Regions from separate parts of the Pseudoalteromonas sp. 31A1 genome, predicted to be linked through region 3. Evidence: predicted binding sites of a transcription regulator. Region 3 holds the regulator's gene; each other region holds the start of a gene.
What was found. The regulator MetJ, encoded in region 3, represses methionine synthesis genes. The targets are predictions, from matches to a motif close to TAGACGTCTAGACGTCTA.

Region 1 (5,229 bases), on a different contig from region 3:
AGCTCCATGCACTCTTTTTGGTTTGTATCAAAAACAAACTCACCTGGTTGCATAAAGCCTAACGTTTTTGCTTCGCCATCGCCTAAAATAACGGTACGGCTCGACACTTTTCCGTCAAAATATACATTGGCTTTTTTTACTACACTCACGTTATCGAACTTTGGCATTTTTAGCTCCTGCTATTAATTTAAGATTTTTATTTATAAATTTTATCGCACTACCTTGCCTGATAGCTTACTTTCTTGCAAGGAAAGCTGCATTGATCAAGGTGAAGTTGCTTCATGTAAGGGCATAAAAAAACCCGCAACATGTGCGGGTTTTTCAATTACTTACTTTATTTAATCAAAGCGATTAAAAAAGCTCGTTTGCTTTGCTTACAATGTTTGCCACTGTAAAACCAAAGTGCTCAAACAGCTCGCCTGCAGGTGCTGACTCACCAAAGGTAGTCATACCTACTACTGCGCCGTTTAGGCCTACGTACTTGTACCAGTAGTCAGCAATACCAGCTTCTACTGCTACGCGGCGTGAAACAGATGCCGGTAATACGCTTTCTTTATATGCTGCGCTTTGATCTTCAAAGGCATCAGTACATGGCATAGATACAACACGTACCTTTTTACCTTGGCTGCGTAGCTCGCTTGCTGAATCTTGTGCTAGTTGCACTTCAGAGCCCGTCGCAATAAAGATAATCTCTGGATTGCCGTCACAGCTAAGGATGTAACCACCCTTTTTAACATCTGCTAATTGCTGTGCGTCACGTGCTTGTTGCTCAAGACCTTGGCGAGTAAAGATTAACGATGTAGGACCATCTTTACGCTCAATAGCTTGTTGCCATGCAATTGCCGACTCTACTTGGTCACATGGACGCCAGTTGTATAAGTTAGGCGTTAAACGCATGCTTGCAATTTGCTCTACTGGTTGGTGAGTTGGACCATCTTCACCTAGACCAATTGAATCGTGCGTGTATACAAAAATGCTTGGTTGCTTCATTAATGCAGCCATACGTACAGCATTTTTTGCATATTCAACAAACATTAAGAACGTAGCACCGTAAGGAATAAAGCCTTTATGAAGGGCAATACCATTCATGATGGCCGACATACCAAACTCACGCACACCGTAGTAAATGTAGTTACCGCTTGCATCATCGCGTGTTAAACCTTTAGAGCCATCCCAAATTGTTAAGTTTGAGCCAGCTAAATCGGCTGAGCCACCCATAAATTCTGGTAATAACGGACCGAACGCATTTAATGCATTTTGCGATGCTTTACGAGACGCTGGGTTTGCTGGGTTTGCTTGTAATTGCTCAATATACGCTTGAGATTTTTCAGCCCAATCGCCAGGAAGTTCGTTGTTAATACGACGCTTGTATTCAGCTGCAAGCTCTGGGTATGCTTTTGCGTATGCTGCAAATTTTTCGTCCCAGCTTGATTCAAGCTGTTGACCTTTTTCTTTGCTATCCCATTGTGCGTAAATATCATCAGGAATTTCGAACGCATCGCCAGTCCAACCTAAAAATTCGCGAGACGCTTTAATTTCGTCATCACCTAGTGGAGCACCATGACAATCGTGGCTACCTGATTTGTTAGGTGAACCATAACCAATAATTGTTTTACAACAAATTAGTGATGGCTTGTCGGTTACACTTTTAGCCTCTGCAATTGCAGCACTTACAGCATCGCTGTCGTGGCCATCAACACCACTAATCACATGCCAACCGTACGCTTTAAAGCGCGCTGGTGTATCATCGGTAAACCAACCTTCTACTTCACCATCGATTGAAATGCCGTTGTCATCCCAAAACGCAACAAGTTTACCAAGGCCTAATGTGCCTGCAAGTGAACCTGCTTCATGTGAAATACCTTCCATAAGGCAACCGTCGCCCATAAATGCATAGGTAAAGTGATCAACAATATCGTGACCTTCACGGTTAAACTGTGCAGCTAGCGCTTTTTCAGCAATTGCCATACCTACGGCATTTGTGATCCCTTGACCTAAAGGACCCGTAGTAGTTTCGATTCCTGGTGCATAGCCATACTCAGGGTGACCTGGTGTTTTAGAATGCATTTGACGGAAGTTTTTAATTTCGTCTAGCGGTAAGTCGTAACCACTTAGGTGCAATAGAGAATATATAAGCATTGAACCGTGGCCGTTTGAAAGAATAAATCTGTCACGGTCAGCCCACTCTGGATTCGTTGGGTTATGTTTTAGATAATCGCGCCATAGTACTTCTGCGATATCAGCCATGCCCATAGGGGCTCCAGGGTGACCAGATTTGGCCTTTTGTACTGCGTCCATTGACAAGACGCGAATAGCATTTGCAAGTTCTTTGCGAGATGGCATGAATTCTCCTACCTTTATTTGTATTTGCGCGGGTATTTATGTAATCGTTTATGCTCATAAGTCACTTAAGAGCTTTTATGGCACCATTCTTACTTATTGTGGGGGCGGTGTGCAATTAAAAACCCCATAAAAATGAGGCATTATGAATATTTTTTAAGACCAAAAAGTTATTATACATTTTATTTAGACGTCTAGGCGTAAAAACACTATGCAAGATGTTTTGTTTTCGATAAAATACGCCCCTTAATTTTTTAGCGCTAATACCGACGTTTGTGAAGCGCAATATTTGTGAGCAGAATTACAATGGCAAAACATTTATTTACTTCTGAATCAGTTTCTGAAGGTCATCCGGATAAAATCGCCGATCAAATCTCTGATGCGGTACTTGATGCTATCCTAGAGCAAGACTCTCATGCCCGTGTTGCATGCGAAACTTACGTAAAAACCGGTATGGTTATGGTTGGTGGTGAAATCACTACTAGCGCATGGGTTGATATCGAAGAAATTACACGTAAAACAATTCGTGACATTGGCTACACAAATTCAGACATGGGCTTTGATGCCGATTCATGTGCAATTTTAAACACTATTGGTAAACAGTCTCCAGACATTAACCAAGGTGTTGACCGTACTAGCCCAGAAGAGCAAGGCGCTGGCGACCAAGGCTTAATGTTTGGTTACGCATGTAACGAAACAGAAGTACTAATGCCTGCTCCAATTACTTACTCACACCGTTTAGTACAGCGCCAAGCGCAAGTACGCAAAAGCGGCGAGCTTAACTGGTTACGTCCAGATGCAAAATCTCAAGTTACTTTTGCATACGAAAACGGTAAGCCAGTAGGTATTGATGCTGTTGTACTTTCTACTCAGCACAGCGAAGACATTTCGCAAAAAGATTTAGTAGAAGCTGTGATGGAAACAATCATCAAGCCGGTACTTCCTGCAGAACTTATTACAAGTGCAACTAAGTTTTTCATTAACCCAACAGGTCGCTTTGTAATTGGCGGACCAATGGGTGACTGTGGTTTAACTGGTCGTAAAATTATTGTAGATACATACGGTGGTATGGCTCGTCACGGTGGTGGTGCATTCTCTGGTAAAGATCCATCAAAAGTTGACCGTTCAGCAGCATACGCTGCACGTTACGTTGCTAAAAACATTGTTGCTGCTGGTCTTGCTGACAAGTGTGAGCTACAAGTTTCTTACGCAATTGGTGTTGCAGAGCCTACTTCTATCAGCGTTGAAACGTTTGGTACAAGCAAGCTAGAAGAAAGCCGTTTAATCGAGCTTATTCGTGAACATTTTGACCTGCGCCCTTACGGCTTAATTCAAATGCTTGATTTAGAACGCCCTATCTACCTTCCTACAGCGGCTTACGGCCACTTTGGTCGTGACGAATTCCCTTGGGAACGTACAGATAAAGCAGACGCACTTCGCGCAGCTGCCGGCCTTTAAGCCAAAATTGTTGTAGTAAATTAAAAACGGCCCTTTTAAGGGCCGTTTTTACATCTAAAACTTATTCGCTATATTGTTTGTAGAGCGTCTACAAAATAACTATTAAATCGACCTCGAATTCTTTTGTACTTTAGGTATATACTCATTTCATTATAAAAGCTTTAGGGACAGTTAAATGGCCGATAACTTTCGCGTTATATTTGCAGGACTTGCCGATAACGTTGACATAAAAACAGCATGTACAAATTTAGCTGCAAAATTAAAAACATCAGATGAAAAAGTAGCTCTTTTTTTTAAAGGTAAGCCACTGTTTGCACCAAGCGATAAAGACAAAGCGTTAAAACAGGCTAAGTTACTAGCAGGCTTAGGCATTAAAAGTAAGCTTCAAGCTGTTTCAAACATCATTCAAAATGGCTCAAACCCTGCTGCAAATAACAACCAACGTGACGAACGTATTTTTGATGCACTCGATTACATCACTAGCAGCTTAATTCGCCTTGAAGAAAAGCTAGACGAGTTAGAGCAACGCCTTCCTGAAGCTCAATTAAAAGCACCAGACGAAAGTATTGACGAATGGCAAGGTGACGATCTAATGCTAGATGATGATTTAGCGCCTCCTAAAAAACGCAGTAACTTACTTTTATATTCATTGATTGCAACTGCCACAATTTTGCTAGTCGTACTGGCTGTTTTTTTAATTTTTCCCGATTTATTCTCTTTTTAAGAATGGCTAATTAATTTAATGAGTAATAAACGCGCAAAAATAAGAGCAGAAATTCGTAATACCCGTAAAAACTTGTCAAATAATCAGCAAATAATTGCTGCGCAATCGCTAAAAATGAATTTTATTCAACATTTAAAAAGCGAAAAAACAACGAATTCAAAGCATATTGCCATTTACTTAAGTAACGATGGGGAACTAGACACTTCATTGTTAATTAAAGAATTATGGAGTTTAAACCATACCGTTTACCTACCTATAATACACCCATTCAATGGCGCTAATTTACTATTTCAGCGCTATGAGAAAAACTCACCCATGAGAGCAAATCGCTATGGTATCTTGGAGCCTAAGCTGAACTGCTCTCAAATATGCCCATTACCAGTGCTTGATTACCTCCTTATGCCATTAGTTGCATTTGATAAACAAGGTAATCGCCTAGGAATGGGAGGTGGGTTTTACGACCGGACATTGGCACGTTTACACGAACAAAATTGGCAAAAACCACAACTAATTGGCCTTGCACATGAATGCCAAAAAGTTGAGGCTCTACCAATCGAGTCGTGGGATGTACCACTTAAAACCATTATCACCCCAGATAAAACATACTGTTGGTAACAATTAAATTTGATTACTAACCGCATATTTCTGACATACATGAGCACAAAGCAATGACACAAGACGAATTAAAAAAAGCAGCTGCTTGGGCA
Region 2 (5,229 bases), on a different contig from region 3:
TAATAGACGAGCCTTGATTAACCAAAGCCATAGGGTGCTCAGCATTGTAAGCGGGGTCTACCGGTGGAAGTTCTGCTTTTTCTTCTTCAGCTGCGGCAAAGCCACTTAAAGTGATTAGTAATAAAGTAAGTAGTAGGCGCATTATAATCTCAATTAATTTATGAGCTTAAATTGTAGTATAAAGTTTATATTACTTATATTTTTAAACTAAATTTAGACCTATATTATTACTCAGATATGGAGTGTAATAATGTTCGTGCCTTCAAATGTAGGTTTGGATCCTCTGGGTTTGACGTATTAGTCAGCCAAATTACATTACCTTCTTTATTTACAAACAATGTAGTAGGTGTGCCGCGTATACCTAATTGCTGTGCTATTGCATCGGCTTTTACGGCTGTTTTAAAAGTATAACCTCTATCGCTAAGCGCTTTAGCGGGAGTAGCATCGTCATCTTCTTTAAAGCTCACGGCAATGACCTTTACACCCATGTCATTTATTTTTTGAAGTGCTGGTTGTAGCTTTTTACAATATGGGCACCACGTTGCCCAAAAATGTAAAATGTAAGGCTGGCCTAATAAATCTTGAGTACTGAGAGCAGACCCATCGGCCATTTGTAGATTTAATATAGGTAATTTAGGGTATGTTGCTTCAGTGTCTTGCTCTTGCGCGCTAACTATAAAGCTTAATAGAGTGAGTGTGATGGCAATAAAGAGTTGTTTCATAGTGTTTTCGTTTTTATTGTATGTATTAAATAAGAACGAGTATTTAACATTTTTATTTCACATTAAAAACGAGCGGCTTGCTCAATAACAATACCATGGCGCTTAGCAAGGCGAAGATGGTCTTTATCGTAGCCACCACCTATTACTGTAGCAACGGGTGTATTGTGTTCAAGGCAGCGTTTTAGCACTAAATGGTCGCGCTTAACTATGCCATCCCAGCTTATATCTAATTTACCCAAGCCATCGCCTTGCCAAATATCAACGCCAGCATCGTAAAGTACCAAGCTTGGGTTTAGCTCTTTAAGTAAATAACTCAAGGTGTCGTCAACTACGGCAAGGTATTCGTCGTCTTTCATATTATCGGCTAAGCCAATATCTAAATCGCTAGCTGATTTTCTAAAAGGGAAGTTTTTTTCACAATGTATAGAACAAGTATAAGCATATGCCTGATGCTCTAACATGGCCGCTGTGCCATCACCTTGGTGCACGTCTAAATCAAAAATAAGTACGTTAGTTACTTCACCCGATTCAATTAAAGTTTGCGTGGTAAAGGCTAAATCGTTAACCATGCAGTAGCCTGAGCCAAAATCGGTATGCGCATGGTGTGTACCACCGGCTAAGTGGCAGGCTATACCATGTTTAAGTGCTAAACGAGCTGTTTGCAAAGTACCTTGAGGTGCTGTAAAGGTACGTGCCATAAGCTCTTTTGACCAAGGTAGGCCAATGCGACGCATTGCTTTTTCATCTAAGCGGTTATTCCACAAATCATGTATGTAATTTTCGCAGTGTATTAGCTCCAGTGGCTCTGGCGTGCCTAATATTGGCTCAACCAGGTTATCGCCAATCAAACCAAGCTTTGCTACATGCTGATATAAATGTGCAAACTTACTCATTGCAAAACGATGCTTTGGATCGAAATTAAACGAGTAGTTAGGGTGATACACCAAAGGTAAATGTGGATTTAAAGTCATGTTTGCACAAGTTAAAAAGTTTGCACTATGGTAATCAACTAATCCAAATGAGTCTATTCTTGTGTGTCGTGAATCAACATAGCGAGTTCGCGATGTAATAGTTCGTCATCAGCTAAGTTTAGCTCTATTAAACGCTTTAAATAAGTAATGCTGTCTATATCAATATGGTGGCATTTTAAACCAATATGATCCGCTTCTATATGGCACACCACAACCTCCATTTTTATTTCTATTTCGCTTTGAGGCAGCGAAAAACGCAGAACAGCTTGGCTATTTTGGTTGCCAATAAAAGCATCACATTTAGTGATTAATGCGCCATGTAAAGATACATCAAGTAATTTACATGGGTATTGGTGATCATTAAAAATTACTTGTGCATCGGTTGAAAATAAAACACGAGAAAACTGACGACGATTTTGCATAACCTAATTTAGCCTTACTGTTTTTATAATAAATTAAGCATAGCGGGTAATTCTCTACATGCTAGCAGGATATGCTCCTGTAATGCTGGTGGCATAAAAAAGCCCCGCATAAATGCAGGGCTTAGTATTACTGTAATAAATTAGCTACAGTAAATATTAACCAATTTTTTTGTACTTAATACGTTTAGGTTCAGTTGCTGCTGCACCTAGTGTCTTTTTAAGCCACTCTTCGTATTCAGTGTAGTTACCATCAAAGAAGTTAATTTGACCTTCGTCGCGGTAATCTAAAATGTGTGTAGCAATACGGTCAAGGAACCAACGGTCATGCGATATACACATTACACAACCAGGGAACTCTAAAATAGCGTTCTCTAGTGCACGTAGTGTTTCAACGTCCAAGTCATTGGTTGGCTCATCGAGTAGTAACACGTTGCCGCCAGCTTTTAATAACTTAGCAAGGTGTAAACGGTTACGCTCACCACCTGATAGGTCTTTAACAAACTTTTGCTGATCGTTACCTTTAAAGTTAAAGCGACTAACGTATGCACGGCTTGGGAACTCAAAGTTACCAATTTTTAGAACGTCTTGTCCGTCTGATATTTCTTGGAAAACAGTTTTGCTTTCGTCCATACCATCACGGAACTGATCAACAGTAGCAAGGTGTACGCTTTCGCCAACGGTAATGCTACCGCTGTCTTGCTTTTGCTCACCACTGATCATTTTAAACAGCGTTGATTTACCCGCGCCATTCGCACCAATAATGCCTACAATGGCACCTTTTGGCATGCTAAAGCTTAAATCGTCAATTAAAACGCGATCGCCAAAACTCTTACGAAGATTCGTTACTTCAAGCACTTGGTCGCCTAAACGCGGGCCAGGTGGAATAAACATCTCGTTAGTTTCGTTACGTTTTTGGTAATCAGACTGCTGCATTTCAGTAAACTGAGCCATACGTGCTTTTGACTTAGCTTGGCGACCTTTAGGATTTGAACGAACCCATTCAAGTTCTTGCGCAATTGATTTTTGACGTGCTTTTTCAGATTTTTGTTCTTGCTGTAAGCGCGCATCTTTTTGTTCAAGCCAAGAAGAGTAGTTACCTTCCCATGGAATACCTTCACCACGGTCAAGCTCTAATATCCAACCAGCTACATTATCAAGGAAGTAACGGTCATGCGTTACCGCCACAACAGTGCCTTCGTAATCGTGTAAGAAGCGCTCTAACCATGCAACCGACTCAGCATCCAAGTGGTTAGTTGGTTCATCGAGAATAAGCATGTCTGGTTTTTCAAGCAGTAATCGACATATAGCAACACGACGACGCTCACCACCTGAAAGGTGCTCAATTTTAGCATCCCATTCTGGCAGACGAAGTGCATCAGCAGCACGCTCTAAAACGTTATCAATGTTGTGACCATCGTGCGCCTGAATAACAGCTTCAAGCTCGCCTTGCTCTTTTGCAAGTGCGTCAAAGTCAGCGTCTTCCATGGCGTATTCGTTATACACTTCGTCAAGGCGTTTAAGTGCGTGTTTAACTTCGCCAACAGCTTCTTCAACAATTTCACGAACTGTTTTGCTTTCGTCTAAAACAGGCTCTTGCGGTAAATAACCAATTTTTGTACCAGGCTGAGGATGTGCATCACCTTCAAAATCTTGGTCAACACCGGCCATAATACGTAGTAACGTAGATTTACCAGAACCGTTTAAACCAAGCACACCAATTTTAGCGCCAGGAAAAAAGTGTAACGAAATATCTTTTAAGATAGTGCGCTTAGGTGGCACAACCTTAGATACTCGACTCATCGAGAATATAAATTTATCAGGTAAAACCATGGAGGAAAGCCTTCAAATAATAATAAAAATTTCAATGTTGTATTGTAGTGGCTGACAGGTGAAACAGTCAACGAATGGCGGGTTTTAAAGCACTAAAGCATGCTTGTAAGTAAAGTATAAAATCATGAATAAATTTCATTTAGACATCTATACATCTAGAGGTTGATATTTTTTACTTTCAGTTCATAATTAAGCTTCGGTTTTTATGAGCAGGAGTAAAGTATGCCAATTACAGTAAAAGACGAGTTGCCGGCAATTGCACGTTTACGTCAAGAAAACGTATTTGTAATGCCAAAAACACGTGCAAAAACGCAAGAAATACGCCCAATGCGTTTGGCTATTTTAAACTTAATGCCTAATAAAGTAGAAACCGAAGTTCAGTTTATTCGCTTGCTTGCCAACTCGCCTTTGCAAGTAAACGTAGAACTACTGCGCCTCGACACTCACCGCAGTAGCAGTAATTCAGAAGAGCATCTTGATACTTTTTATCGTTATTTTTCTGAGGTTAAAGACAACAATTACGATGCGTTAATTGTAACCGGTGCGCCACTTGCCCATTTAGAATACGACGATGTAGCGTATTGGGATGAGCTAAAGGTCATTATTGATTGGGCTGAGCAACACGTTACCTCTACGTTATTTTCGTGCTGGGCAGCGCATGCAGCGTTATATCACCGTTACAATTTAAAGCGCGATTTAAAAGACGACAAACTGTGTGGCGTATTTACCCACCAATGTTACTTTGATCACGGTGCACTGACTCGCGGATTCGACGACACCTTTTTGGTACCGCACTCACGCTACGGCCACATTGATATAAATAAAATAAACGCCTGTGATGAGCTAGTTGTACTGGCTGGTTCTGAGCGAGTAGGGGCTTACTTACTTAAAAATAAATCGGGTAGCCAAGTGTTTATAACCGGTCATCCTGAGTACGACGCCGACTCGCTAAAAGCAGAATACGAGCGCGATTGTAAAAAAAGCCCTAATGCACCAAAACCCGAAAATTACTTTCCGGATGATGATGCAACCAAACAACCTTCAAAAACGTGGCAAAGCCATGCTTTTTTACTTTTTTCGAACTGGTTAAATTACTACGTGTACCAAACCACACCGTATGATATTAATTTAGTTAGCCAAGACGTGAGGACTAACAACTATGCCGAATAACGCTCCTACAAATAATAAGCAAGCCGAAATAAGCGCCGCATTAAAAGAACGCATTTTAATTTTAGATGGCGCTATGGGCACCATGATCCAAGATCATAAGCTAGAAGAAGAAGA
Region 3 (5,229 bases):
GTCTATTACCTCTATAATATTTTTAATTTTATTTAAAGGGACGTCGGTACTGCTTTTAATACCCAAAACAACCGCTACTTTTTTTTGATTACCAAAAGGTACCAAAACTCGCATGCCAGGTAGTAAGGGAATTGATAAGCCACTGAGCTGTTCTTCTATTTTATAATCAAAGGTGCGTGGAAGCGGGACTTTAATAGCAACTTCAACAAAACTCATAACAACTCAACCCGTAAAATTAATGCTGTAATGTACTAAAAATAACGCTAAAAACCTACTAGCAATAGTGCTTGAGAAAGAGATTGTTCACTTTTTTGGCAAAAATATAAATAAATACTTGTGTGGGGGGAGGTTGTTGGATAAAATCCGCCACCAACAAATTTGTTTTAACGACGTATGGTGCCAAACTCCGGGTTTGGAGAGCGATGCGGCCTTAACTAGAGGTTCCTATGAAAGAAGGTATTCACCCTAAGTACGAAGTAATTTCTGCAACATGTTCATGTGGAAATAAATTCGAAACTAGCTCAACTCTTTGTAAAGACATTCACTTAGACGTATGTTCTGCGTGTCACCCGTTTTACACTGGTAAGCAAAAAGTTTTAGACACTGGCGGACGTGTTGATCGCTTCAACAAGCGCTTTGGTGCACTTGCCAGCAAGAAGTAATTATTGCTGTTTAGTTAAAAAAAGCACCTTAGGGTGCTTTTTTTGTGCCTAAAATTTGTTATTTATTATCTTAAACTAACCTACATAAATCTTTGAGCAATTTAACGAATTAAATTGCACTATAACGTCGTTAAAAAATTTTTATTTAGAACAACTAGATACAAAAATTTTTGCCTAGTTCTAGCGTAATTTTCTTAACGTTAAATAGACCCCATATATAAGCAGATTGGTATTATTTCGTTGATTTTAACTATCCCCTCCTTTTGCATAACTATTTCCTATTCTTATTCTGAGTATGCATAATCCTTTACAGACAAATCGATAGATATTCTCTATATTTTAAATAGTACAATTTTTAACTAGGTTGATAAAAGTATCTAACGTGGGCTTATCTGTTTTTAAAGTAGGGTAGTAGGCTGTTATTCTAAGTTTATGCTGATACTTTAAGTATACATTTTATAAGATTTTGATAGGCATAAAAGCACCTTAAAACTTACTTTTTAGGTGAATTTTTATTTATTAAATGTTGATATAATCCTGCAAAGTTACTGAAAAACCTCTTAAAATTATAGGATATAGCATATAACAGGATAGACCTGATATTGCTTGGAATTTAAAAATAATAAGGGTATCGTACCCCAAGACTCCATCTCTCACTTTAACTTAAATTGCAGGATACCATCGCGTTATGTCTGACTTTCGTGAACAAGCACTACATTACCACTCACATCCCGTACCAGGTAAAATTAGCATTGAGCTTACAAAACCAGCTGAAACGGCTCATGATCTTGCACTTGCGTATAGCCCAGGTGTTGCCGAACCTGTACGTGAAATAGCTGCAGATCCTGCAAATGCTTATAAATATACGGGTAAAGGTAACATGGTTGCGGTTATTACTAATGGTACTGCAATTCTAGGCCTTGGTAATTTAGGTCCTTTAGCGTCTAAGCCTGTAATGGAAGGTAAAGCGCTATTGTTTAAACGTTTTGCAGGGCTTGATTCTATCGATATTGAAGTTAAGCACAAAACAACAGAAGACTTTATTAATACGGTTGCCAATATTGCCGACACATTCGGTGGTATTAACCTTGAAGATATTAAAGCACCAGAGTGTTTTGAAATTGAAAAAGCATTAATAGAGCGTTGTAGCATTCCTGTTTTTCATGATGATCAACACGGTACTGCCATTGTAACGGCTGCTGGTATGTTAAATGCGCTAGAAGTACAAGGTAAGTCAATTGAAGATGCAATTATTGTATGTTTAGGTGCAGGCGCTGCCGCTGTTGCGTGTATGGAGCTGTTAATTAAGTGTGGTGCACTGCGTGAACACATTTATATGCTTGACCGCAAAGGTGTTATTCATACCCGCCGCGATGACTTAAATGAATATAAACAGCTTTTTGCTAACAATACCGATAAGCGTACATTGCAAGATGTAATTGCAGATGCTGATGTGTTTGTGGGTGTTTCTGGTCCTAACTTATTAGCGGCTGAAGATTTAAAGCTAATGGCTGCAAAACCAGTTGTGTTTGCATGTTCAAACCCAGATCCTGAGATTGATCCTGCACTTGCGCACGGCGCACGCAACGATTTAATCATGGCAACAGGGCGCTCTGATTACCCTAACCAAGTTAATAATGTTTTATGTTTCCCGTTTATTTTCCGTGGTGCACTTGATGTACGTGCAAGTGCTATTAACGATGAAATGAAAATTGCTGCAGTAGATGCTATTCGAAGTATTGCCAAAGAGCCAGTACCTGCAGAAGTTTTAAAAGCCGCTGGAGTAGATAAACTAGAATTTGGTGCGCAGTATATTATTCCAAAACCAATGGATCCACGTTTACTGCCGCGTATAGCAAGAGCTGTTGCACTTGCTGCTATTGAGTCAGGTGTTGCACAAATTGAGCTACCTGAAAACTATATGCAGTAAATCTATACAGTAGAGCTATGCAATAAAATTTAGACATAAAAAAACCTCAGTAATTACTGAGGTTTTTTTGTCTTTGTAATATTTATTCTTCGTTTAAAACGGGTACTTCTAGACCCATTTCTTGCATTATTTTTTTAACTTCTTCTGGTACTTTTTCGGCGTTATCTTTACGTAAGTCATCGTCATTTGGTAAAGGTTGGCCAGTAAAAGCATGCAAAAATGCCTCACATAGCAATTCACTATTTGTAGCATGGCGAAGGTTATTGATTTGACGACGTGTACGTTCGTCAGTTAATACCTTTAATACATTTAGCGGGATCGAAACGGTGATCTTTTTAACTTGCTCTGATTTTTTACCGTGTTCTGCGTATGGGTGAATATACTCACCATTCCATTTAGCCATAAGATGTATCGTTGCCTCAGATTATTAATTTCTCACACGGTATAAAAAGCGTGTAAATATGCGTGAAATTCTATCGATTTAAAAAAGATAGTCAAATAATAGATACCGATCTATCTTAATAAGCCTATTGTAGGTGTAAAGATAAGCACACTTTTGTGAGCTAAAATGTGTTATTCGCAGAAGCCCCTTCTACTTTTAGCCATCTAGAGCTTTAAAATACTTTGACTTATCAAAACGGATAACTTACTCTTTTAGACGTCTAAACATCCAAATTAATCAGGTGACGAATATGAGCGAAAAAAACAAAGCGACCATTGCTGTACGTAACGGCGTTGATGCTGATAAACATCATGGTGCGGTGGTACCGCCAATTTATTTATCGACTACTTATTCGTTTGCCGACTTTGATACTAAGCGTGAGTATGATTATGGTCGTAGCGGTAATCCTAATCGTGATATTTTAGCTGAGACGCTTGCTAAGCTTGAAGGTGGCGCTCGTGGCATAATTACAGCTACAGGCATGGCTGCCGTGCATTTAGCTACTCAGCTACTTAATAATGACGATACGCTAGTAATTCCACATGATTGTTATGGTGGTAGCTATCGTTTATTTACATCTTTACAAAAACGCGGCTTACTAAAGCTCGAAATACTAGATTTAACAAAAGCAGAAAGCCTGCAACAAATTTTAGCAATTAAACCTAAGCTTATTTGGATAGAAACCCCAAGTAACCCAGTACTTCGTTTAACTGACATTAAAGCGGTTACTGAGGTTGCAAAAAAATGCGGTGCATTGGTGGCTGCAGATAACACGTTTTTGTCACCGGCCTTACAAAATCCTATTAAGTTTGGTGTAGATATTGTGGTGCATTCAACTACTAAATACATTAACGGACACTCAGATGTTGTGGGTGGCGCTGTTATTGCAGCAACACAAGAGCTAGGCGATGAGCTTGCTTGGTGGGCTAATAACATTGGTATTACGGGCGCACCTTTTGATAGTTATTTAACGCTGCGTGGTTTACGTACTTTAAATGTGCGCCTAAGGCAGCATCAAGAAAATGCACTGGCAATAGCAGAGTACTTAGAAAGCTCTGAATTTGTAAGCCAAGTTTATTACCCAGGTCTTGAGTCACATCCTCAACATGAACTCGCTAAAGCACAGCAGCTTGGTTTTGGTGGCATGGTTAGTTTTGATATTAAAGGCGATATAAACGACGCTGCAGCATTTTTAACTAGCCTTAAAACGTTTAGTTTAGCTGAGTCATTAGGTGGCGTAGAGAGCTTAATTTGTCATCCTGCAACTATGACGCATGCAGGCATGGATGCAACAGCACGTTTAGAAGCGGGTGTTGGCGATACGCTTATTCGTATCTCAGTAGGTATTGAAGATATACACGATTTAGTCGCTGATTTTGAGCGCGTGTTTGAACTTGTAAAACCAGGGCAAAATAAAAATGTTGGCCGTGTAGGCAAAGGAGCAGGCACTCCTGGTGGTAACGTTAAATTAAGTGCAGCCCGTCCGGCGCTTTGGTAAGTAATACCAATCCGCAATAATACCTAATCAATTTGAGGGATTAAACCGCACGCTAACTTCGTTAAAAATTTCTCATATAGAACAACTAAACAACGAAATTTTTGCCTTGTTATCGACACGGTTTTCTTATCCTCAAAATAGACAACTTAATTAAGCGAATTGGTATAAATATGGTCAATTGTGTACATAAATTTGGTGGTTCAAGCTTAAGCTCAAGTGAGCGCTATCAAAGCGTAGCTAAAATAATTATTGGGCATACTCAGACGGGCGACTGTGTTGTGGTATCGGCTGCGGGTAAGACAACCGATACGCTAGTATTACTTTGGCAAAGCTATCAAAAACAAGATACTCAAGCAGTAGCTGATATTTTACTGCAGTTAAATAACCATCAAAGTGATTTAATAGAGCAGCTATTAGAAGCCGATTTAAAACGAAGTGCACTTAAAACACTAAGTATCGAACTTAGCTATATTGCAGAACTTGCTCAAGCTGAGCAGCTAAAAGAGGCTGCATTGCTTGCACATGGCGAACTGTGGTCAGCACGTTTACTCGCTACTTATTTACAGCAGCTAAATATTGAGGCATGCGCTCAAGATGCACGTACTCTTTTTACCTTAAATGATGGCGAATTAATGCATGCGCAAAATGCGCAGCAATGTGGGCAGTTAATTTTGCCTAATAAAATAAATGTTGTTAC

Region 1: a site for MetJ is predicted at 2,528-2,545, ahead of metK (methionine adenosyltransferase). Genes of this name have one in related genera too.
Region 2: a site for MetJ is predicted at 4,086-4,103, ahead of metA (homoserine O-succinyltransferase). Genes of this name have one in related genera too.

What each region holds. Positions count from the first base shown of each region.
Region 1 covers NZ_WTKY01000010.1:11,210-16,438, reverse strand. Annotated here, with positions in the region: gene GQR52_RS10815 (pyrimidine/purine nucleoside phosphorylase) at 1-167, opposite strand, end outside; gene tkt (transketolase) at 352-2,343, opposite strand; gene metK (methionine adenosyltransferase) at 2,647-3,798, shown strand; gene GQR52_RS10800 (hypothetical protein) at 3,974-4,522, shown strand; gene GQR52_RS10795 (5-formyltetrahydrofolate cyclo-ligase) at 4,541-5,137, shown strand; gene rpiA (ribose-5-phosphate isomerase RpiA) at 5,191-5,229, shown strand, end outside.
Region 2 covers NZ_WTKY01000010.1:111,762-116,990, forward strand. Annotated here, with positions in the region: gene GQR52_RS11240 (hypothetical protein) at 1-142, opposite strand, end outside; gene GQR52_RS11245 (TlpA disulfide reductase family protein) at 228-722, opposite strand; gene GQR52_RS11250 (histone deacetylase) at 785-1,693, opposite strand; gene GQR52_RS11255 (PilZ domain-containing protein) at 1,747-2,115, opposite strand; gene ettA (energy-dependent translational throttle protein EttA) at 2,272-3,945, opposite strand; gene metA (homoserine O-succinyltransferase) at 4,168-5,115, shown strand; gene GQR52_RS11270 (homocysteine S-methyltransferase family protein) at 5,105-5,229, shown strand, end outside.
Region 3 covers NZ_WTKY01000006.1:71,711-76,939, forward strand. Annotated here, with positions in the region: gene priA (primosomal protein N') at 1-216, opposite strand, end outside; gene rpmE (50S ribosomal protein L31) at 447-662, shown strand; gene GQR52_RS08210 (malic enzyme-like NAD(P)-binding protein) at 1,351-2,592, shown strand; gene metJ (met regulon transcriptional regulator MetJ) at 2,675-2,995, opposite strand; gene metB (cystathionine gamma-synthase) at 3,285-4,532, shown strand; gene metL (bifunctional aspartate kinase/homoserine dehydrogenase II) at 4,703-5,229, shown strand, end outside.